Regions from separate parts of the Clostridium sulfidigenes genome, predicted to be linked through region 2. Evidence: riboswitches for the same ligand, from Rfam matches in the RefSeq annotation. Region 2 holds a riboswitch; each other region holds the start of a gene.
What was found. Region 2 has a riboswitch for cyclic di-GMP ahead of ACTNBA_RS03350 (SpaA isopeptide-forming pilin-related protein). Riboswitches for the same ligand answer to the same signal wherever they lie in the genome.
Positions count from the first base shown of each region.

Region 1: it holds a riboswitch for cyclic di-GMP, as region 2 does, so the genes downstream of both, ACTNBA_RS12270 (response regulator) here and ACTNBA_RS03350 (SpaA isopeptide-forming pilin-related protein) in region 2, are expected to answer to the same signal.
Region 3: it holds a riboswitch for cyclic di-GMP, as region 2 does, so the genes downstream of both, ACTNBA_RS02685 (prepilin peptidase) here and ACTNBA_RS03350 (SpaA isopeptide-forming pilin-related protein) in region 2, are expected to answer to the same signal.

Region 1 is NZ_JBQHQR010000010.1:21,510-29,304, reverse strand. Features, by position in the region: gene ACTNBA_RS12295 (FAD-dependent oxidoreductase) at 1-1,046, opposite strand, end outside; gene hypB (hydrogenase nickel incorporation protein HypB) at 1,287-1,958, opposite strand; gene ACTNBA_RS12285 (TetR/AcrR family transcriptional regulator) at 2,226-2,834, shown strand; gene ACTNBA_RS12280 (diguanylate cyclase domain-containing protein) at 2,894-3,823, opposite strand; gene ACTNBA_RS12275 (chemotaxis protein CheC) at 3,816-4,451, opposite strand; gene ACTNBA_RS12270 (response regulator) at 4,441-4,815, opposite strand; cyclic di-GMP riboswitch class II at 4,893-4,975, opposite strand; gene ACTNBA_RS12265 (GNAT family N-acetyltransferase) at 5,113-5,646, opposite strand; gene sstT (serine/threonine transporter SstT) at 6,221-7,453, shown strand; gene ACTNBA_RS12255 (acetate uptake transporter) at 7,619-7,795, opposite strand, start outside.
Region 2 is NZ_JBQHQR010000002.1:306,460-314,254, reverse strand. Features, by position in the region: gene ACTNBA_RS03380 (NAD(P)-dependent malic enzyme) at 1-233, shown strand, start outside; gene ACTNBA_RS03375 (HutD/Ves family protein) at 353-964, opposite strand; gene ACTNBA_RS03370 (thioredoxin family protein) at 1,064-1,552, opposite strand; gene pepT (peptidase T) at 1,832-3,049, shown strand; gene ACTNBA_RS03360 (hypothetical protein) at 3,136-3,441, shown strand; gene ACTNBA_RS03355 (S1C family serine protease) at 3,698-5,068, shown strand; cyclic di-GMP riboswitch class II at 5,341-5,422, shown strand; cyclic di-GMP riboswitch class II at 5,633-5,714, shown strand; cyclic di-GMP riboswitch class II at 5,893-5,974, shown strand; gene ACTNBA_RS03350 (SpaA isopeptide-forming pilin-related protein) at 6,047-7,795, shown strand, end outside.
Region 3 is NZ_JBQHQR010000002.1:164,640-172,434, reverse strand. Features, by position in the region: gene groL (chaperonin GroEL) at 1-499, shown strand, start outside; cyclic di-GMP riboswitch class II at 817-901, shown strand; gene ACTNBA_RS02685 (prepilin peptidase) at 999-1,736, shown strand; gene ACTNBA_RS02680 (GspE/PulE family protein) at 1,822-3,510, shown strand; gene ACTNBA_RS02675 (type II secretion system F family protein) at 3,529-4,734, shown strand; gene ACTNBA_RS02670 (type II secretion system protein) at 4,872-5,303, shown strand; gene pilM (pilus assembly protein PilM) at 5,915-7,180, shown strand; gene ACTNBA_RS02660 (PilN domain-containing protein) at 7,189-7,764, shown strand; gene ACTNBA_RS02655 (type 4a pilus biogenesis protein PilO) at 7,751-7,795, shown strand, end outside.

The sequences.
Region 1 (7,795 bases), on a different contig from region 2:
TCTTTTCTATTGGTTCTATATTCAGGATTCCATTTATCTGGACCCCACTCAGTATCTCGTGGAGTATCAATTCTCTTTATCTCAGTAGTTACTGGTGTTTTGGAACATAATTTTTGCCCCAATTGTAGTGCATTAACAGGACAATTTTGAACGCACTCTCCACAGGCAACACATTTCTCTTTGTCCACTTTAGAAACATAATTTGAACGTACCATATCAGCGTTAATAAACATACTAGCAGTTCTTAAAGCCAGACAAGAACATCCACAGCAATTACAAATAGCATGAGTTTTACCAGAACCATCTAAGTTAGGTATTTGATGCATTAAACCGTTTTCTTCTGCTCTCTTAATAATTTCAAAGGCTTCTTCACGAGTAATCTGTCTACCTCTCTTCGTACGTATATAGTATTCTGCAGCATGCCCCATCTGAATGCACATGTCTTCCTTGAGGTGACCACAGCCTTCTCCCATAGCTTCTCTTGCTGTACGGCATGAACAATCAGCAACTGAAAATATATCATTATCATTAAGATACTTAGAAACTTCCTCATAGGATGCTCTTCTAGTTTCACCTTCAATGGCATGTTCTATAGGTATAACACGCATAAGACCTACTCCTACAGGAAAACTTCCTGCTGTCTTAGGTCCCCTTACTCTTCCATAGGCTTCAAAAGCCCTAGGAATCTGAGGATACTTTTTAACATTCTCCTTATTGTTAACCATCATTTCCATGATACCTGGAACCCAGGTCTCATACCAAAATGTATCTACTCCATCAATTTCATTTACAAAACAAACCCCTGCATCTGCTAATTCTAATAAAAGTTCTGTTGTTTTCTCTACAGATTTGCCACATAAAGGAGCAACATCTTTAGCAGTAACCTTTTTACGTATTTCCATACAAAGTACAACTTCTGCCATTTCTTCTGAAACAACAGGTTCAAGAATCATATACTCGGGATCTGTAGCTTTGATTTCATTTTTCGAGCCACGCTTCTTATTACTGATGTGATTTGCAAGATCAAGTACCTTTTCCTTGACCATATATTATCCCTCCCCAAAATAATTATATGTCATCATAAACAAAACTATAAACACCAGTGTTTACAATGAATTGCAAAGATGGCAAGACTCATTATTAATATTAACTATATTAAAATAATCAGCACTTTTAGGTTTTATTAAGTTATTAAAACAAAAGTAACCGAAAGAAACTGATTATTATATAGTCAAAATATTTTAAAGTAAGTTTATAATACTTTTAATGTTATGAATTATTTAAAGTTATTTATTTTTCCAATTATTTATTTGTCCACGTATCCAGTCAGCCCATTCTCCAATCCCCTCTCCAGTTTTAGCTGAAATTGGGATAACTTTAATATTTGGATTCAGTTTTTTTACCCTCTCTTTTACTGCCTCCATATCAAATTCAAAATAGTCCGCTGCATCTATTTTGTTCACTAATAAAACATCAACTATTGAAAACATTAAAGGATATTTTAAAGGCTTGTCATCTCCTTCTGGTATGCTTAGAATCATAGCATTTTTTGATGCACCAGTGTCAAATTCTGCAGGACACACTAAGTTCCCAACATTCTCTAATATTGCAAAATCAATGTTATCTGTTCCAAGACCTTTTAAACCTTGTCTAGTCATATCAGCATCAAGATGACACATTCCTCCTGTATGCAGTTGAATTACTTTAACTCCAGTCTGTGAAACCTTGTGTGCATCCACGTCTGAATCAATATCAGCTTCTAAAATACCAATGTTCATTTCATTTTGCAGAGCTTCAATTGTTCTTAAAACAGTTGTTGTTTTCCCTGAACCAGGTGATGACATAAGATTTAATAAAAAGACCCCATCTTTTTTCAATTCTTCTCTAAGTAGCTCAGCCTGATGATCATTGTTGTCAAAAACACTTTGCTTAATTTCTAAAACTTTAAATGCCTCCATGTAAACTCTCCCCCATTTCATATTTAATTTAGGTTACTTTATTGAAGTAGGTTACAATATATTATTACCAACCGTTCCACAATATAACATAACAGTTGTTATGTTTATAATATAATACGCACCTACCTTTGTCAATGAATTAACATTCGAAATAATAAATATGTTATGAAAATGCAGACTATTATGTCTTTAATATAATGGTCCTATAATATGTGAATCATGATGTTGTAAAAATATGATATACTATTTTTAAATGGGGTGAATAAAATGAACGCTAATGAACCTAATGAAAGAAAGCAACATATTTTAGATGCTGCAATTAGTGTATTTATAGAAAATGGCTTTGAAGAAACAAGTATGCGTCAAATAGCCTCAGCTGCTGGGCTTACTACTGGTGCAATATATCATCATTTTAAGAACAAGGACGAGCTATTCTACCACGCAGTAAAGGAAGCTATGTACTTTGCTCAAAAACTTTCTGAAAAAGATGAAAGTAGTAATCTTAAAAGCACTGAAAATATGTTAAATGAAATTAGTAATAAAGTTAGAGAACGTATGTCTAAGGTTAATGAGCAACGCCTTTTAGTTTTATTAATAGGCTACGTATTATCTAAAGGTGGCTCTCTTAGTGAAAGCCTTAAACAAGATTATAATGAAATAATAAATAAGGTAGCAGATATGTACTTTTACGCATTTGGTATCGAAAATAAAAACTGCAAAAAAAGTCTTGCTACTATTTTAATAGCAGCTCTAGATGGTGTTGCAATGCAATATTCCCTAGGGGTTTTAAAACAGGAAGATCAAGAATTCAAAAACACCTTTGTGAGATTTTTTGCAGAAAGTATTCCTGCATTTATGGAAAAAAATAAATCCTAAGCTAAGCTACATAAAACAAGGATACTTGTAATTTTTACATAGCATCCTTGTTTTTACTATTATTTAAATAAATGATATCCATTTCCACCTGTTTTTTTAGCTTTATACATTGCCCTATCTGCTTCTAATATTAGTTCATCAATATCATTAACCTCATTGGGTAATATACTAATACCTATGCTTAAAGATATTTTTATTTGCTCTTCTTTACAATATATAGCTTCAGTAAGATTAGTAATTCTGGAGGCTACAGCTTCACATTCATGGTAACTTTTTATAAAAGGTAGTAATATTAAGAATTCATCACCACCAAACCTAGCAACTATATCCCCATTTCTAGTAGATTCTTTTAGTATTTTAGCTACATGAATGAGAACCTCATCTCCTTTTTTATGTCCATATGTATCATTTATATATTTGAATTTATCAACATCTATAAACATAAGTCCTAAAAGACTATTATTTCTTTTAGCATTATTATAAAATTCATCTGCCATTTTATAAAACAATGTTCTATTCGCTAAACCTGTCAGTCCATCATAATAAGCTAATTTATTAATAGTTTTTTCCTTTTCCTTTAATTCTTTATTTAAAATATATAATTCATTCACATATTTTTTTAGTTGATCAATACGTAAAAATTGATTAGTCACATCAATAAATTCAATAAGTATAAAATTCAAATTATCTTTTTCTATTCTACTTATCTTTAAATTTAAATTTTTATTATTACTTAGCAAATCTTTATGCATAGCTGCCGAAAAAAACATTTTTCTTCCATCATTGATTATACGATTTATTGTATCTTTAAAATAACCTTTATTTAGACTAGGAATAACATCATATATACAACTATTTTTTACTTTTTCCTCACTAATATGGGTTAAACATTCCATATGATTATTCCAAAATAAAATTTTAAAATCTTCGTCTAATATGATTATTCCTTCGTTTATATTATCTAATATATCATATAAAATTCTATCCACAGAAATCATCTTCTATCATTCCTACTTTATTTAATAATTGACTTAATGAACTTAAAGTAAGATTAATTATTATAGCACCCGCTATTTCCGAATCGTCTATTTTAAAGGTTATATATAGCATCAAAATATGCTCGTACTCTTTGTTCTTTATATTTTTTTCAAAATCCACTTTATTAAATACGTTAACTTCTGGTAAAGTATAATTTAATTTTAATTTTAGATAATTTCCTATTTCGCCAATTATTGAATTTAATATTATATTTCCAATTTCCTTTATAATATCAAAATCTATATCAGTAAAATTCATATTACATAGTTGATTTTCATCATTTTCATTTAAACATAGGTTTATAAATGTTCTCATTTTATCCGCTGGGAATATTAAGCTTGCCTTTCCTCTAAGTTCATCTTCAAATGCTATAGAGGATACCATAATAGTTCCTTGCATTACTTGCGGAAGATAATCATCTATTACTATTGCTTTTTCGTTCAAATCTAAGATTTTCAAATTTGGTACATTTAATAATATTTTTTTATTTATTATTTCAGACAATATACTCGCTGATTTACCTACACTTATATTAAATAACTCTTTTAATATATCTTCTCTTTCTACATTATTCTTCATTTTGAACATTCCTTATTATCTCACATATAGATTTTGCTTTTTCTTCAGTAAAGGGCTTGTTTATAAATTCTATTACACCATATGAATCTATTTCTTCCTTTATACTTTTTTGAACATCTGCTGAAACTACAATTATTTTTGCATTAGAATCATATTCATTTATTAATTTTATTAATTCTCCTCCATTTAATTTAGGCATTAATAAATCTACAAATGTGTAATCAGGTTTAATACTTTTGTATTTTTCTAATCCTTCCTCTCCATCCTTTGCAAAATAAGTGTTTACGTCATCTAAATATTTTACAATTAAGTTACCTATTATTTTTTGAGAAAAAGTAGAATCATCAATAATTAAAATATTCATTTTAATATACCTCCTATGTTTAGTTATGGAATAATTCATCCATTATAAAATTAAAACCCTATATTCATAAAAATTATGAATATAGGGTCGGTTGCATCACTAACTCCATACATATAAGATGCCCAAGCTAAATATGTACTTCACAGTTTCCCTTGTATTTTAATCCAATTTAAATTATAACATTTAAATATTATCATTTAATATAAACTGTTTCAATAGTTATTTATCTTAATTTTCAAAGTTATACTTTTATTGGTTAGTTAGTTAATCCTTTATTGGTTTATATATGTGTTATTTTTATAATGAAAACTCTAATTGGTAATCTCTTGGGTCATTTTCATATAGTTCTTTATTTATTTCCTCTGCTTCTTTACAGCCTATTGAAAAATAAAAAGCAATTGTTTCTTCAGCAGAACCTGCACAAATATAAATTTTATCTGCTTTCCACTCTCTTGCAACATTTGCAGAAAGTATGAATAAATTTTTTCCTATTCCTTTATTTCTACATTCTAAGGTTATGAAAAGTTGATCTAATAAAACATAATTAAATTTTTCACCAAAAAATTCACGATTAATTGTTGAAAACCCCAGTAATTTATTATTATCATCAAAAGCAGCAATGGCACTTCCACCACTTAAGATAGTTTTTTTCAAATTTCTGAGATGGTATTCATAGCCGTTTGGCCAATCACAATCTCGGTAATTTATTTCCACTAATTTACGTTTACCATCCACATCTCTCCATGCTTTTCCTATATATTGAGATGGATTCATTTTGTTTATATACTCACATTCCTCTAATTCTAATTTTCTATATATAACATTTCCCATACTTCTACCTCCAAATACTCATGCAAAATAATCCTATTCTATAACACTTTGAACTCCTTAGAAATTTTCTCTTGCCACTAATTTTTACAGTAACTTCACTTTTATATTTACTATTTACATAATACACATATTCTAGTAAAAATCCAATAACTCTAACTTCAGTAAAATCTGTATTCTCAATTAAAATTTTATTTTCAGTGAATAATTATAGAACTGTTATCCCAAAATAGTATAGAGATATGTCTTGGCATCTTTTCATAATGCTTGAAAAATTTTTTTTCTTGCAATTGAATCGACTTTATAAATATTTTAATTTTAATTTATACACCCCATAATTTAAGTATTTATAGGCTTTAAGACATAATTTCAAAACAAATTTTATTTTCAAATTGTTTATTATATAGGTTATTTATGTAAAGGTGACCATTAATTAATTGAAAATTCATTATGCTTTTCCACTTCACATTAGTGAAGATTCATGATAAACTTATTTTTACCAAAGAATTTCCTAGTAACAAATTTAAAGCCACAGAAACTCACTTTTTTTTATTTAACGTTATAGGAGGAAAATATTATGAAGAATCTAATGAAGAAATGGAATGGATTAAGTTTAGTAAAACGTATAATCATAGGTTTAATCATAGGTATTATATTAGCCGTAACCATTCCTAATGTAGCAAAACCATTATCAATCTTTGGATCTTTATTTGTAGGTGCTTTAAAAGCCATTGCACCTATCCTAGTCTTATTTTTGGTAACCAGTGCTATTTCCCAACACAAAAGTGGTCATGAAACCAATATGAAAACCGTTATTATTCTTTATCTTTTAGGAACATTCTTAGCCGGACTTGTAGCTGTTATTGCAAGCTTTATGTTCCCGGTAAGCCTAACCCTTGTAGCTGGGGTAGAAAACATTACTCCTCCTGGCGGTGTAGTAGAAGTTCTTAAAGCATTACTATTAAACCTAGTTGATAATCCAGTAAAGGCTCTTTTCAATGCTAACTACATTGGTATATTAGCTTGGGCAGTAATTCTTGGTTTTGCCTTAAAAAATGCTGCAAGTTCTACAAAATTAATAATTTCCAATGTTTCTGATGCATTATCTCAAATGGTTGTATGGGTAATAAATTTTGCACCCTTAGGAATCATGGGACTTGTAGTTGATACTATCGTTACAAGTGGAATAGCTTCACTTCTTAGCTATGGAAAATTACTTTTACTTCTACTTGGAAGTATGATTTTTGTAGCCCTAGTTGTAAATCCAATTATGGTGTACGTAGCTATTCGTCAAAATCCATACCCACTTGTATTTAAATGCTTAAAAGAAAGTGGAATCACAGCATTCTTTACACGTAGTTCTGCTGCTAATATTCCGGTAAATATGAGTTTATGTGAAGAACTTGGTTTAGATAAAGATACTTATTCAGTATCAATTCCTTTAGGTGCCACAATTAACATGGCTGGTGCAGCTATTACTATTTCTGTTTTAACTCTTGCAGCTGTTCATACTCTTGGTATCCAAGTAGATATTGGTACAGCAATAATTCTTAGTGTACTTTCTGCGGTAAGTGCTTGTGGAGCTTCTGGAGTAGCCGGAGGTTCACTATTACTTGTCCCTCTAGCATGTAGCTTATTTGGAGTCCCAAGTGACATTGCTATGCAGGTAGTTGGTGTAGGTTTTATCGTAGGTGTTATTCAAGATTCTGCTGAAACTGCACTTAACTCATCCACAGATGCACTTTTCACAGCAACAGCTGAATTTAGTAAGTGGCGTAAAGAAGGTAAAAAAATAAATATTTCTAAATAGAAATTAAATACTAGTGTAATTCTTATATAAATATAAAAGCCTCCTTAGATAGCTTATAAACTATCCTTGGAGGCTTTAAACCTTTATAACCACTATAAAAATTAGAATCTAATTTTGTATATCATGAATATACAAAAGGTGATGAAAAAATTCATCACCTAAATATTACTTCTTAAATATTCCAAAAGGTTTTCCAACAGGTAAAAATACTCTTCCAAAGTGAGTATTTAATACTGCTGCTGCTGAACCATAGAAAGATACTAAAGCTATTGCTAACTCAGAATAAGCAGCTAGCATATGCGTTCCATGCTCCATTATTCCAAAAGTTGTTAGTGTTAATCC
Region 2 (7,795 bases):
TTAATAATGTTCTAGTATTCCCTGGTATATTTAAGGGAGCTCTTACAGTTAGAGCAACAGAAATAAACGATGAAATGAAGTTAGCTGCAGCAAGAGCTTTAGCAAACCTAATTCCAGAAGAAGAGTTAAATGAAGAGAACATAATACCAAATGCCTTAGACAAGAGAGTGTCAGGCAAAGTAGCAGAGGAAGTTATGAGAATAGCAAGAGAAATGGGAGTAGCAAGTCTGTAGAGACTAAAAATATGGAGCATGTACCTATATTAAAGTACATGCTCCATATTTTATAAAAATTAGATTTATATTTTATCACTGTAATTTTCAACAGAGCCATAGATTTGAATAAATAACTTTTAAAAGCCTACTTCTATACTAATGATATTGCAAGGTTGTGAGGAGGCAATTTCTATGGAAGAAAGGCTATCTTTTTCACAACTTTCTATGATTAAGGTGTGATTTTTAGGTAGAGATATATTGTTCCCATCTATTGTGAGGGTTAGGTCTGAATTAGGTGAGAAAAATATATAATTATGATAAGAGTATCTGTTTTTCCTTTTGTTTAAATTCAGCTTTAGTAAAGAACCTTCACTTAAAGTTAGTGCATTCATTACCCCATCACATCCAGGTCCTATCATTAAATTAAAGTCTGTAACAGTACCAAAGCTTTCTGTGTTTACATCTCCAGAAAATCCATGAACTTCAAAAGGTTCTAAGTGAATTAGAGGACCTTTATTGTGACAAAGATCCATGGAACCCTCCAAAGTTGTTATATATCTATAAACTTTTGGAAGATTAGTGAAGGTGGAGTGTTCTAACTCTACAGTGGCAGAACTAATTCTCCATTTAAAGTTTAAATCTTTGTAATTAGAGTCTTTAGGATAAATATATATTTCATTAGTAGTTCCCCCACTCCAATTAGAAGTTTTTATTTTATCCTTTGTTATTATTTCTGTTTTATAACCCATAATATCACCCCATTAATAATTAACATATATAATATTAATACAAAAAACTCATCCATATATGAATAAATATAGGAATGAGTTTTAAAATGTATCACAAAATTAAAGTATTATATCTAAAAGGTCTTTTTCTATTAAATCATTGTATTTTCCGGATCTATATTCTGCAACAAGAACTTTTCTCTCATCATTAGAGATTACAGGAAGTTTTTTAAATAACTCCTTAGGCATTTCTACATAGGCACCCTTAGGATCCATTTCTTCAGTAAAAGTGATTACTGCAGGAATACTTTTGCAGCCTACTGCTTCTTCAAGAAAGCCTTCGTAACCTGTTCTAGGAAATAAATGAACCTTTAAGTTTTGGTTTTCTTCTGAAAGTTTTTGTACGAAAGGAATAGTTACGATACAATCAGGGCAAAAACCTTCTGTAAATATTGCAGCATGAACAACCTTGTCTAGTTTTTTTATTTGTTCCTTAGTATCACTAGAAAGTTCAGTGTCTGCATAGGTCTTATCTTGGATATTTCCATATTTGGCATGTTGTTTTTCTACATACTCCTCAAAGCTTAAGGCTTTATTAAAATCTAACATATTATCTTACCCTCCAATTACTTATAACTAAATTTTGTCTTTTATAAATTAGAATGTATTGTATTAAATTAAAATTATTCAATATAATACATTATGTTAGCATGGAATAGACATAGCTTGTTCATGATTATTATAACAAATAAAATTGATAAATAGTAGATATATACAATTTATTAACTTGTAAAAAAAATTAGAGTTTTATATACTAGGGTTATGGGACAAAATAAATATGACAAACAATATAAAATATTTATAAAATTTTAAAAAGGCGGCGATATTATGTCAAAAGTTATAGAAAGATTTTTAGGATATGCTAAGTATGATACACAATCAAGTGATTCTACGGGAACAACTCCAAGTACTGCTAGCCAAAGAGTTTTAGGTGAAGTTTTATTTGAAGAATTAAAAAGAATCGGCATGAGTGATGTTACTATTGATGAAAACAATTACGTAATGGCTACATTGCCTGCTAATACAGATAAAAAAATACCAACTATTGGGTTCATATCTCATATGGATACTGCTCCGGATTATTCAGGTAAAGATGTTAAGCCTCAAATGGTGAATTATGAAGGTGGAGATATTAAATTAAATGCAAATACAGTTTTATCTCCAATAGATTTTCCTGAATTAAATGACTATATAGGAAAAACGCTTATCACAACAGATGGAACTACTTTATTAGGAGCAGACGACAAAGCTGGTATATCAGAAATTGTTACTGCTATGGAATATTTAATTGCAAATCCAGATATAAAACATGGGACTATTAAAGTTGGATTTACTCCAGATGAAGAAATTGGAGAAGGTGCAGATCACTTTGATGTAGAAAAATTTGCAGCAGACTTTGCTTACACTGTAGATGGGGGAGCTGTTGGAGAAATCGAATATGAGAACTTCAATGCTGCTGGTGTGGAAATAGTTATTAACGGAAGAAATGTTCATCCAGGAAGTGCTAAAAATAAAATGGTAAATGCTCAGCAAATAGCTATGGAGTTAAATGGATTATTACCTGTTAATGCAAGACCAGAATACACAGAAGGATATGAAGGCTTCTTCATGCTTTGCGATATGGTAGGAACTGTAGAAAAGACTACTATGTCTTATATCATAAGAGATTTCTTTAGAAATACCTTTGAAGAAAAGAAAACATTAATTAAAGAAATAGTAGAACTTCTTAATAAAAAATATGGTGCAGGAACTATAGAAATTTCAGTAAAAGATCAATACTACAACATGAAAGAAAAAGTAGAACCTGTAATTCATGTAGTAGACACAGCTGTTGAAGCAATGAAAGCTCTTGATATCGAGCCAATTATAGTTCCTATAAGAGGAGGTACTGATGGAGCAAGATTATCCTTCATGGGACTTCCAACACCAAACATATTTACAGGTGGACATAACTTCCATGGGAAATTTGAGTTCATTCCTGTAGATTCTATGGAAAAGGCAGTAGAAACTATAGTTAAGATAATAACTCTTTATGCAGAAAAATAAAAAATTCTAACATTTATAATACTCATACATAAAAATTAACTCCTTAATACACACTATAGTAAAGTGATTGAGGAGGGCGATATAATATGAGTAATGATAAATCAAGACCAATATATCCACCAGATACACATAACTATTTTGGTGATTTTAGAAGCATAACCCCTATGTCTGATTCAGTTTGGGAAAACGTAAGAGAAGCTGAGATAGAAGCTGCAAAGACAAGAAGTCGAAGAAATTACAATATGGAGACTAGTGAAGAAATTGCTTTTGATGATTTAAATGAAGATATAAAAAGCGAAAGTGAAGTTGACTTTGACTCCATTATAGATGAAGTAGACATGAGTGATCATGGTAATGATTACGGAGATTATGCTAAGAAAAGATTATATTAATATTTCTTAGAGGAAGAATTTATTCTTCCTCTAAGTTAATTTAGGGTTCACATAGGAAACTACTGAAGCTATAAGGCTTTAGTAGTTTTTTAGAATATTATATTTACATATAGGGTATTTTCAAATTTTAATCCTTTAAGGACATTTAAGAATTCATTCATATTTTAGTCACTTAACTGACACATAAGTGTTGATAATAATATATATAGATAAGAAAAGTAAACAAATTAACTTTTAATAAGGGGGAAGATTTAATATGGATAAAGATATAAACAATAATGAATTAAATAACAATGAATTAAATAACAATGAATTAAATAACAATGAATTAAATAATAATCAAATTAATAGCAATAGTAACTTAAATGAAAATACCGGTATTAATAAAGATAATAATGACAATAATACTAGTGACAATATAAACTACACTGTGATTCAAGATGTAGAATATACAACAAATGATGACTTGAAATTCAATGAAGTTAATACTTCATCATGGCAAGAAGAAGAAAAAAAGAAAAAAGATAAAAAGAATAAAGGTAAAGGTTCAGCTAAATCTTATATAGCTATAGCTCTAATATGCTCTATATTAGGAGGAGCAATTGGTACAGGTGTTACTTATGGAGCTATGAGAGGCACTATACAATCAGCAATTAAGGAAGCTAAATCAAAAACAAATAACGGTGGAACAACAACAAATATTAATCCTATAAGCAGTATGAATATACCAGAAGTAGTAGCAAAGGTTTCCCCAGCTGTAGTTGGTGTATCAACCACTTCAGTTTCAACTAATGTATTTGGATTTGATATGGGTGAACAAGAAGGCATTGGCTCAGGATTTATTTTTTCAGATGATGGTTATGTACTTACAAACTATCATGTAGTTAAAAATGCTAGTCAAGTTAAAGTTATATTTAGTACAGGTAAAGAGGTAAGTGCTAAGGTTGTAAACTATCAGGAAGATGCAGATTTAGCAGTTGTTAAGATCACTGATGATGTTGAAATGCCAGGTAAAGTAGAACTAGGAGATTCTGATAGTCTTCAAGCAGGAGAACAAGTTATAGCCATAGGAAATCCACTTGGAAAAGAATATCTAGGCTCTGTAACAACAGGAATTATAAGTGCTGTTAATAGAGGAGTAGCATTAACTGAGGGTGGAGAAAAAATGAACCTTATCCAAACAGATACTGCTATAAATCCAGGGAATAGTGGAGGACCATTAATAAATTCTCAAGGTGAAGTTATAGGTATAAATACAGCTAAGATAGGCTCTACTGGAGTAGAGGGAATAGGTTTTGCAATTCCAATAAATGATGCCACTGAAAAATTAGATACCTTAGTAAAACAAAAAATAAAGTTTGGTATAGCAGTTAGAAATATAACAGAAGATTTATCAAAACAATATAATTTGCCGGTTGGTATATATATTCAAAGTATTGAAGATTTTAGTATAGCACAAAAGGGAGGATTACAACCTGGAGATGTAATTACTAAAATAGGTAAGAAAAATGTTAAGACCGTTGAAGAATTAAACAAGGAAAAAGAAGCCTACAGTGATGGAGATAGTATTCCTATAGAATTCGTAAGAAAGGGTCAAACAATGCAAGCTACTTTAGTAGTAGAATAATAAAGTTAATACTTATAATTATCCCCTAATTATAATATTATAAAATTTAAATAGGTGTGAAGCTTGAGTTATCAATGTTTCATGCCTATTGTTTTTAGGTGAAAATTTAATATTGCTAATGTATACAATATTATATGTTAAAACAATAAACATACATATGTTACTTTTAGTCATATTTATAGATAATTATGTATTTTATGCAATTAAATTGTTGACTGTTATATCTACTTGTGCTAATATCCTCTTATAAAATAGTAGATTAATTAATTATAAGTTTTACGGAAATTCTGAAGTATATACTAATTTGGGCACTTTGTATATATGGAGTTAGTAGTGCAACCGACCTTTATAACCAATCTTATATTTATATAAGATTGCATGGGGTCGGTTTTAGTTATATAAGTTTAAAACTTGGATATAGAAAATATTAGTATAAAAAACCCCAAAAAGTGTATAGACAAATACTAAATATAGAGCTATACTTAAATAGTAAAATATATTAAAAAATAATAAATATTACATGATTTGGTTTCGTTTATAAATCATTGAGTGAATTTTATTATAAGTTTTAAGGAAACACTGAAGTATATACTAATTTGGGCACTTTGTATATACGGAGTTAGTAGTGCAACCGACCTTTATAACCAACCTTATATATAAGATTGGCATGGGGTCGGTTTTTTTATTACAAAAAATTATTAGGGAGGAAGATTAAAAAAGAAATTTAAATCCATACCCAAACTAAAGAACAAACTATCTGTTTTTATACTTAAGCATAGATTGATTTAATTTTGTTCCAAAAATATTAAATACAATTTTCTAATAGTTTTAAGGAAACATTGAAGTATATACTAATTTGGGCACTTTGTATATATGGAGTAAGTAGTGCAACCGACCTTTATAACCAATCTTATATTTATATAAGATTGGTATAGGGTCGGTCTTTTTTATTGAAAAAAATTATTAAGGAGGAGAATTATGAAAAAGAAGAAATTTATGTCTGCACCTAAGGTAAAGAAGAGAGTATCTATTTTTATGGCTTTAGTTATTGTAGTTTGTCAAGTTTTAAATATTGTTCCTACAATGCAAGCTAGTGCTATGGATATTACAGGAGATTTCCCATTTATTACTGAAGTAAGATTAACAGGTAATGATGGGAATCCTATAAATGAGTCATCAAATCCCATAAGTAAAAATGAAGAGGTAAAACTAACCTATAAGTTTACTATACCAAATCAGGGGACGGTAAAAAATGGTGATACTTATACTTTGAAAATACCTAAGGAAATCCAAATAATAAGTACACTAAATTTCCCTATTACTCTTGATAATGGTGATACAATTGCAAATGTTAAAATAGAAACTGATGGTAATGTTACCATTACTTTTAATGAATTTGCAGAGAATAATTCCAATGTTTCAGGATTCTTTTTTATTGATACTCAATTTGATCCTGACCAAATAGGAGGACCTAGTCCAGTACCTATTACATTTGAAATTGGAGGAAATTCTTCTCCTGTTATAATTAACGTAAACCTTGAGCAACCGGAAGTTCCTGATGCTTCTGCTATAAAGTACGGAAGTTATGACCCTTCTAAAAATGAGATTACTTGGAAAGTAATTGTGAATACAGAAGGAGTCACGGTTAATGATGCTGATATTGTGGACAACATTTCAGTGGGACAACAGTTTATACCTGGTTCTGTTACTATAAATGGAGTTAGTGCAGATACAGCAAATTATAACTATGATTATAACAATAATAGATTAACTTATAAATTTCCAAGTGTAATAGAAACAGAGCAAGTAATTACCTTTAAAACTAAGGTAGTAAATCCAGAAGTTTTTAAATCTGAGGGAGCTACGGTATATGAGAAGAATAAAGCAATCTTTAATCATGATGGAACTTTTGTAGAATCTAATGAGGCATCAGTAGCTATTTATACAGACTTTATTAGAAAAGATGGAAAGTACGATGTAGAGGCAAAGAGAATTAATTGGACTATTTATGTAAATAACAATGCTCAAAATATTCCAAATGCTGTAGTTACTGATGATATACCAGAGGGGTTAACTTTTGTAGATGGTAGTGTTAAGATGGATGGAAACCAAACTGAGGATAATTATTCTTTAGTTGGACAAAAATTTACCTATACTTTCCCAAGTGCTATTAATGAGTCACATATAATCCAATTTTCAACAGATGTAACTGATGGAGATGCCTTTAATTCCAATACAGGGAAAACCTATAACAATAAAGCAACTTTAACTGGTGATGGAGTACCAAGCGATGCTTCAGATGAAAAGGGCGTTGGAGTACCTACTAGCATTATTTCTAAACAAGGCGCAGGATATAATCCAGCTACAGGAGAAATTACTTGGAAGGTTACTATAAATAGTAATAAGATAGCAATAAAAAATCCAGTGGTTACTGATGAAATAAGATTAGGACAAGAATATGTAGATGGTTCTGCTACTATAGATAAAGAGGTTCCAGGAGGAAGTTTTAACTATGTGAAAGCAGCAGAGAGTGATGCTAATAAAACTGGAACATTAACTTATACCTTTAATGGTAATATTAACGAAACTTATACAATAACCTTTAGAACAAAAGTAACAGATCCCAAGGTTTATGCAGGAAATATGGAAGGATATAGTTACAATAATCAAAATTATTACAATGAAGCTAGATTAACAGGGGACAATATTAAAGAATCTAATGCTTCT
Region 3 (7,795 bases), 140 kb from region 2:
CAAAGTTGGTGCTGCTACTGAAACAGAATTAAAAGAAAAGAAATTAAGAATTGAAGATGCTCTTGCTGCTACAAAAGCTGCAGTTGAAGAAGGTATCGTTGCAGGTGGTGGAACTGTTTATATTAATGCAATAGAAGCAGTTGCTAAACTAACTTCAGAGGTTTCAGAAATCCAAGTAGGTATTAACATTGTAAGAAGAGCTCTTGAAGAGCCATTAAGACAAATAGCTACAAATGCTGGTGCAGAAGCTTCAGTAGTAGTTGAAAGAGTTAGAAATTCAGCTACAGAAATAGGCTATGATGCATTAAATGCTGAATATGTAGATATGATTAAAGCTGGAATAGTTGACCCAACTAAGGTTACAAGAAGCGCACTTCAAAATGCTGCATCTGTAGCATCAACATTCTTAACAACAGAAGCTGCTGTTGTTGATATTCCAGAAAAGAACCCAGTTCCAATGCCAGGTGCACCAGGAATGGGAATGGACGGAATGTACTAAAATTAAATATTAAATAGAATTAAGACTTTCATGAAGTTTTCATGGAAGTCTTTTTTTACATCCATAATTAATGTTCACATAAATTCTCTCCAAATTTTATCAATTTAATTATCTACAAAGTCTATAAAAACCTTTAAAACAGTGGATTTTAAGGATAAATGTAATAAAATAACACATAACAAGGAAAGTATATAGAAATATAATACAAATTATAGTATAATATGTTTAACATTTATAAATTTATACAACAATAAAACAAATTTATATAAATGTAAAATAAATTTATATAAAAAGAAAGTAAGTTTATATAAAAAGAAAGTAAGTTTAGATACAATGATGCAACTTTTTTATTTGGGTACCTTGAAAGTTGTTGAGTTAATGGTACAACCGGCTAAATTATAAATTTAGTCGGTTTTTTTGCGTGTATTTTATATACACATATGTAAAAATATAGTATAATGATTTCTAAATAGAAATAAATGTAAAAGGATAATAAATTATGGGTTTTATAGTATTTTTATATGGAGTAGTAATAGGAAGTTTTTTAAATGTATGTATTTATAGAATACCTAACAATCAGTCATTAATTAGTCCACCTTCCCATTGTGGAAATTGTGATACTAGATTGAAATGGAAGGATTTATTTCCAATAGTAAGTTATCTATGGCTTAAGGGTAAATGTAGATATTGTGAATCTAAGATTTCTATGAGATATCCCTTAGTAGAAGGGCTTACAGGGATTTTATTAGTAGGAATATATCTTAGATATGGCATAGGGTTAAGCTTTTTTAAGTATTCCCTTTTAACTCTATTTTTAATAGTCATAGCCCTTATTGATTATGATACTACAGATGTGTATTCTAGTGTAGTTTATAGTGGAATGGCAGTGGGTATAATCTTTATCCTTATAGAAACTGTAGCATACTCCCATAGTATAACTAACTATATTATTGGGGGATTAATAGGCCTAGGTGTTATTGGTTTAATATATGTTTTAACTGGTGGCATGGGTGTTGGAGATATTGAAATAGCAGTATTATGTGGATTATTTCTAGGATGGAAATTAGAGATATACTTTTTACTCATATCCTTCATTATAGGAGGAACAATTGCAGTTATGTTAATTGCATCAAAAAAGAAATCAAAGGATGAGTATATTCCTTTAGGACCTAGCTTGGCTATGGGAGCATATATAGTTTTAATCATTGGAGAACAATATATATTAAATTTCATTTAATATAAGGAGTTTTAAGAAATAAAAAGAAGTATAAAACTTTTAGATAAGGACAAATAAATTAATTGTAAAGGTGAGGTGGAGAGAAATGGCAAGGAATACTGTCAGACTAGGTGACTTGCTAGTAAAGGCAAATAAAATTACCAGGTCACAATTATCAGAAGCCTTAGAGATTCAAAAGGTAAAGAGAAAAAAACTGGGAGAATTATTAATCGATGAAGGTATAGTAACAGAGGATATTATTATAGAGGTACTTCAAGAACAGTTAGGTATTGAAAGAGTAACATTAAGTAATATAGATGTAGATTCTAAGGCTGTTAAATTAGTTAACGAAGGCTTATGTAGAAAATATGAATTATTCCCTTTTTATACTGCTGATGGAGTAATAAAGGTAGCTGTATCAGATCCTTTAAATATATTTGCTATGGATGATGTAGCTATAACTACAGGACTAAGAGTGGAACCTTATATATCCACAAAGGATGACATCCATAAGGCTACGGAAAAGTATTATTCAGATAGAAATGTGGAAAGTGCTGTAGAAGAGATAACCAGGTCTAGGATAGTGTTTCATAATAAGACGGAAGATATAGAAAAGATTGATGAAGTTAAAAATGCTCCCACTGTAAAACTAGTGGATTCCCTACTTAAAAATGCAGTGGAACAAAGAGCTTCAGATATTCATATAGAGCCCTATGAAAAATATATAAGAGTTAGATATAGAATAGATGGTCAGCTAGAAGAAATATCATCTTTAAATATTGATGTACTTCCAGGCATAGTTACTAGAATAAAAATTCTAGCAAATCTTAACATAGCTGAAAAAAGAATTCCTCAGGATGGAAGAATAGTTACTGTAATCAATAATAAAAATATAGACATGCGTGTGTCTATAATACCTCTTATCACAGGAGAAAAGGTTGTAATAAGAATACTAGATAGAAGCAACTATAAAATTGGAAAAGATAATCTGGGCATGAGTAGTGAAAATATAAAAAATCTTGAAAATATCATATCTGCACCCCATGGAATAATTTTAGTAACAGGACCTACAGGAAGTGGAAAATCCACCACTCTATATACTATTTTAGGGGAACTTAATGATATTAATAAGAACATAGTTACTGTAGAAGACCCCGTGGAATACTCCATGGATGGAATAAATCAAGTAAATGTAAATAGTAAGGTAGAACTTACCTTTGCTGCAGGCTTAAGGTCTATATTAAGACAAGACCCTGATGTAGTAATGGTAGGGGAGATGAGAGATAGCGAGACTGCTGAAGTTGGTATAAGAGCTGCCATAACAGGTCACCTGGTTCTTAGTACACTACACACAAATGATGCACCATCCTCAGTAATAAGACTTATAGATATGGGAGTTGAACCTTTCTTAGTGGCCACTGCCATAAAAGGAGTAATAGCTCAAAGACTGGTTAGAAGAATATGTCCAAGCTGTAAGGAAGCCTATGAGGGTGATGAAGCTGAAAGGAAACTTCTTAACTTAAATAGTGATGATAAAATAACTCTTCATAGAGGCAAGGGTTGTGCTAGCTGTAATTATACTGGTTATAGTGGCAGACTTGGAGTCTATGAAATAATGAATGTAGATAGAGATATAAAAGATTTAATTATAAAATCTAATAACCCAGAAGAATTAAAGGATGAAGCTGTTAAAAAAGGTATGAAGACTTTATCAGATAGTTGTAGAGAGTTAGTTCTTAAAGGTGAAACCACAATGGAAGAAATGATGAAGATAATATTTATGGATAACTTGTAGAGGAAGGAGAACTAAATTATGTCTAAATATAAATATAAGGCTATTAGCTCTAAGGGTGAAGTTATTCAAGGAGTACATGAATGTAGGAGTAGGGAAGAGGTACTTAACCTTATGGTATCTAGTGGATATTCACCACTGTCCATTGAGGAAGCTATAGGTAGTAAGGAGATTATTCTAGGAAAGAGAAATAAGGTTAACAACAAGGATATATCTATATTTTGTAGACAACTAGCTACCATGATAGAAGCTGGTGTTTCCATAACTAATGCCATAAGTCTTTTAGCAGAGCAAATACCTAACAAGAAGCTAAGGGAAGTCCTTGTAAAAGTAGATGAAGATATAAGAAAAGGTGAAGAATTATCTGTAGCCATGGGTAAATACTCTAATGAATTTCCAACCTTACTTATAAGCATGATTCAAGTTGGTGAACAAAGTGGTACCCTAGATTCCATCATGAATAGGATGGCCACTTACTATGAAAAGCAAACCAAGATGAATGGTAAATTAAAAAATGCCTTAATCTATCCAGGCATATTAGCCACAGTAACAGTGTTTGTAGTGGTATTTATTCTAACCTATATAATGCCAATGTTTATGGATATGTTTGAATCAGCAGGTTCAGACCTTCCAGCCATGACAAAGATAGTACTATCTCTAGGAGATGGTATAAGGCACTACGGTGTATTAATAGGCCTTGTTATTGTAGGTATAATAATAGGCTTTAAATATTATACAAAGAGAGTTGACTCTGGAATTTATATGTACAGTAAATATAAACTGAAAAACTCTCTCTTTAAAGACTTAAATCAAAAGATTGTAGTATCAAGATTTTCAAGGGGATTATCTACAGTTTTAGGAGCAGGACTATCCATAGCCAGCTCCATAGATGTAGTATCTGCAGTATTAGAAAATAAATATGCAGATGTAAAACTAAAAACAGTAAAAGAAAGAATGTTAGCTGGAGATACACTATCCGATGCCATAAAGGAATCACAGTTATTTCCACCAATGCTAGGGTCCATGATAAAAATTGGAGAAGAAGCTGGAGAATTAGACAACATCCTAAGCAAAACAGCAGACTTCTACGACGAAGAGCTAGAAAGAGCAATAGAAGCCTTCACCACAATCCTAGACCCAATAATGCTAGTGATAATGGGAGTAGTAGTAGGATTCCTAATAATCTCCATCCTAACTCCAATGTTTGAAATGTACAACGTAATGTAAAAAGGACAAGCCTATCTTTTAACTAATATGAAAGTCAAGTATTCACAATTATTTAAAGCATAGTCAAAACAAAATAACAGGTCTAACCAGGGGAAACCCTTTAGAAATAAATAGAAATAATTAGGAGGTCATTTTAAATGATAAAAAGAGCAAACAACAAAAAGAAAAAAGGTTTTACACTAATAGAACTAATCATAGTTCTAGCAGTAATGGCAATCATAGCATTAATAGCTATACCAAACTTCGCGGCAGTAAGAAATAACTCTAAGGTTAAAGCAGATAAACAAAGCTGTGAAACTGTAAAAAGGACTGTATTAATGTTAACTGCTGATGAACAAATTACTGTTACAACAGATACAAAGGTTAAGTATAATGCTGTTAGTGGAACAGTTACTGAACCAGTTGATAAAAAAGAATTAGATGATGATGAAATTAAAATAATTCAAACTCAACTTAAAGATATTGGAAAACCACAGCAAAAAATCGATGATAATGTTGCTAATACTTATGTATTTACAATTGATCCAGATGGAAAAATAAGTGAAGTCAGTGTAGAGTATAATAAATAAAACCTATTAATTGCCTACTCAACATAAGTGTAAAGCCACTCTTTACACTTATGTTTCTAAAAATAAATAAAAATATTTCTCTACAAGCTTAAACGCCACTTATATCAACACTTTCACCATGGAAGAACATAAAAACATAAAAAGCTAAAAACATATAAATTTTAGAGATTATACATAACTACTAAGATAGCAAAACACTACAAATCATTGATACCACAACAAATAGTTAACTATTTATATAGGTAAATATAGAAAAGTTTAAATAGCTATATATTTAAATAGTTTTATAGGTTTATAGAATCATAGTCAAATAGTTATATAGACCTATAGTTTCATATTTTAATAGGTATATAGATAAATATTCAATTTAAGGAGTATTAAAGAAAATTTTAAATTGTGCAATGTAATTTAATGATGAAAAAATAATATTATTCATAGTATTTCTCGGGGAATAAAGAAGATATATGAAAATTAATAGAAGTTATGAAAGAATAATAATGAATTTGAAAGTTATCTAGGGTGCTAAGTTATTAGAGCCTTAGTGTATATAAAATAGATATAAATATTGTTAATTGAACATAAAGGATTTGAAGAAGAAGGGAGTGCTAATTTTGAGTTTGTTTAGTAAATCTAAGGTCAGTGAAGAATTAAAGAATAAGGAAATTCAAGTAAATATAGATAATGGTACCTTACTAAATAAGGAAGGTGATCATAAAGGCATTGATGTTGAAAATTCTAAGAAGGAATCCATATGGAACAGAGATATAAAGTTACAGGATTTAAAATTTAAAAGAATAAAAAAAGTTGATGATAGTAAACCGACTAAGCCTAAGAGTATAAGACTTGTAAGTCTTGATATAGGCTCTAGTGATATAAAAATTGTAGAGGGACAAGTTAAGGGTGGAAAATTAAAGGTTTATAATATGAGGAAAATAAAATCTCCAGAGGATATTATTCAAGATGGAGAGCTTTTTAACGAAGAATCCATCTTAATTAAGTTGAAGGAAGAAATGAAAACCTCAAGGGTGAGAACTAAAAATATAGCTTTAGTTTCCTCTTCATCTACAATCATAAGTAGAGAGATTATAGTTCCTTATGTGGAGAATAATGAAGAATTAAAAACCTTAGTTAATTATGAGATAGAGCAATTTCTAGCTATAAATTTAAATAATTATGTAATTCAATTTATGAGGTTAGAAGAAGTTATGGTGGATGAGGTAAGAAAGGAAAAGATATTTACTATTATATATCCGAAAAATCTCATTGAATCCTATAGAAACTTAGCTGAAAAATTACTTTTAAATCCCTATGCTCTGGATATAAGTAACAACTCCATAAGAAAACTAAGCAGCATTGCAGATATATATAATGTAGATTTAATAAATAAAGAGGAGTCCATTTTGTACTTAGACTTGGGTTATAAAAGTGTAGATTTATCTATAGTTAATAATAACAAGTTAGAATTTATAAGGGTTATGCCCATTGGTGGAATAGAGATAGATAAGTTTATAGCAGATTTAAATGGAATTTCTATGGAGGAAGCAGAGGAAATAAAGAAGACTCAGGTTGAAGTAGGAAAGCATAGGAAAGAAAATCAGCTTAATGATGGAGTAGTAGAAGTCATAGAGGGTTGGCTAGAGGATTTAAATAGAATTATTCAGTTCTATACTAATAAAAGTAATGGGAAAAAGATAAGTCATATATATTTATACGGTGGCACTTCTAAGTTAAGAGGAATAGATGAGTATGTATCCTTAAAGACTGGAATAGAAACTACAAAAATAATTACAGCTAACAATATAGAATTTAGTAAAAATGTAAATACAACAACCATTGAAGAGTATGTTAATGCATTAGGTGCATTAGTAAGATTGTAGGTGAGATTATGAATGATTTGAATTTTTTCTATGTGGATACAAATAAAGAAAGCGATGCAGGAGTAAAGAAAGCAATTTTTAGTGCAGCAGCTATAGTTGGGGCGGGTATTATAGTAACCTTGTCATTTAATACTTTTGGAATTTATAGAGCTGAAAAATCAATAAGTGATCTTAATAATAAAATTAATGAAGAAGCTTTTGTAGAAAGTTATAAGGAAAGTTTAGAGGTAGCTACAGAGAGAAAAACCTTTTCTACTTATAATAGTAAGTTAAATGAAATTTTCCATGGCATAATCGATAGAAATAAATTAAGTCCAGACTTTATTGAAGAGATAAATTATACCCTTCCAAAAGAGGTGTATTTTAAATCTATGAATTTTGCAGCAGGTTCTATAGAAATAAATGCTTCAGCTACAAATAGAGAGACTATTGCTGAGTTTCAACATAATATGAATAATATTGAATTCATAGAAGAATCTCATATAGGTGGAATAGTGTCAGACTTAGGTGATGGTGAAAAAGAAGTATTTACCTTTACTATGACCTGTAAACTAAAGGAGGCGTACTATAATGAAAGTAAGTAAAAGAGAAAAATTTTTATTAGGAGTATTAGTC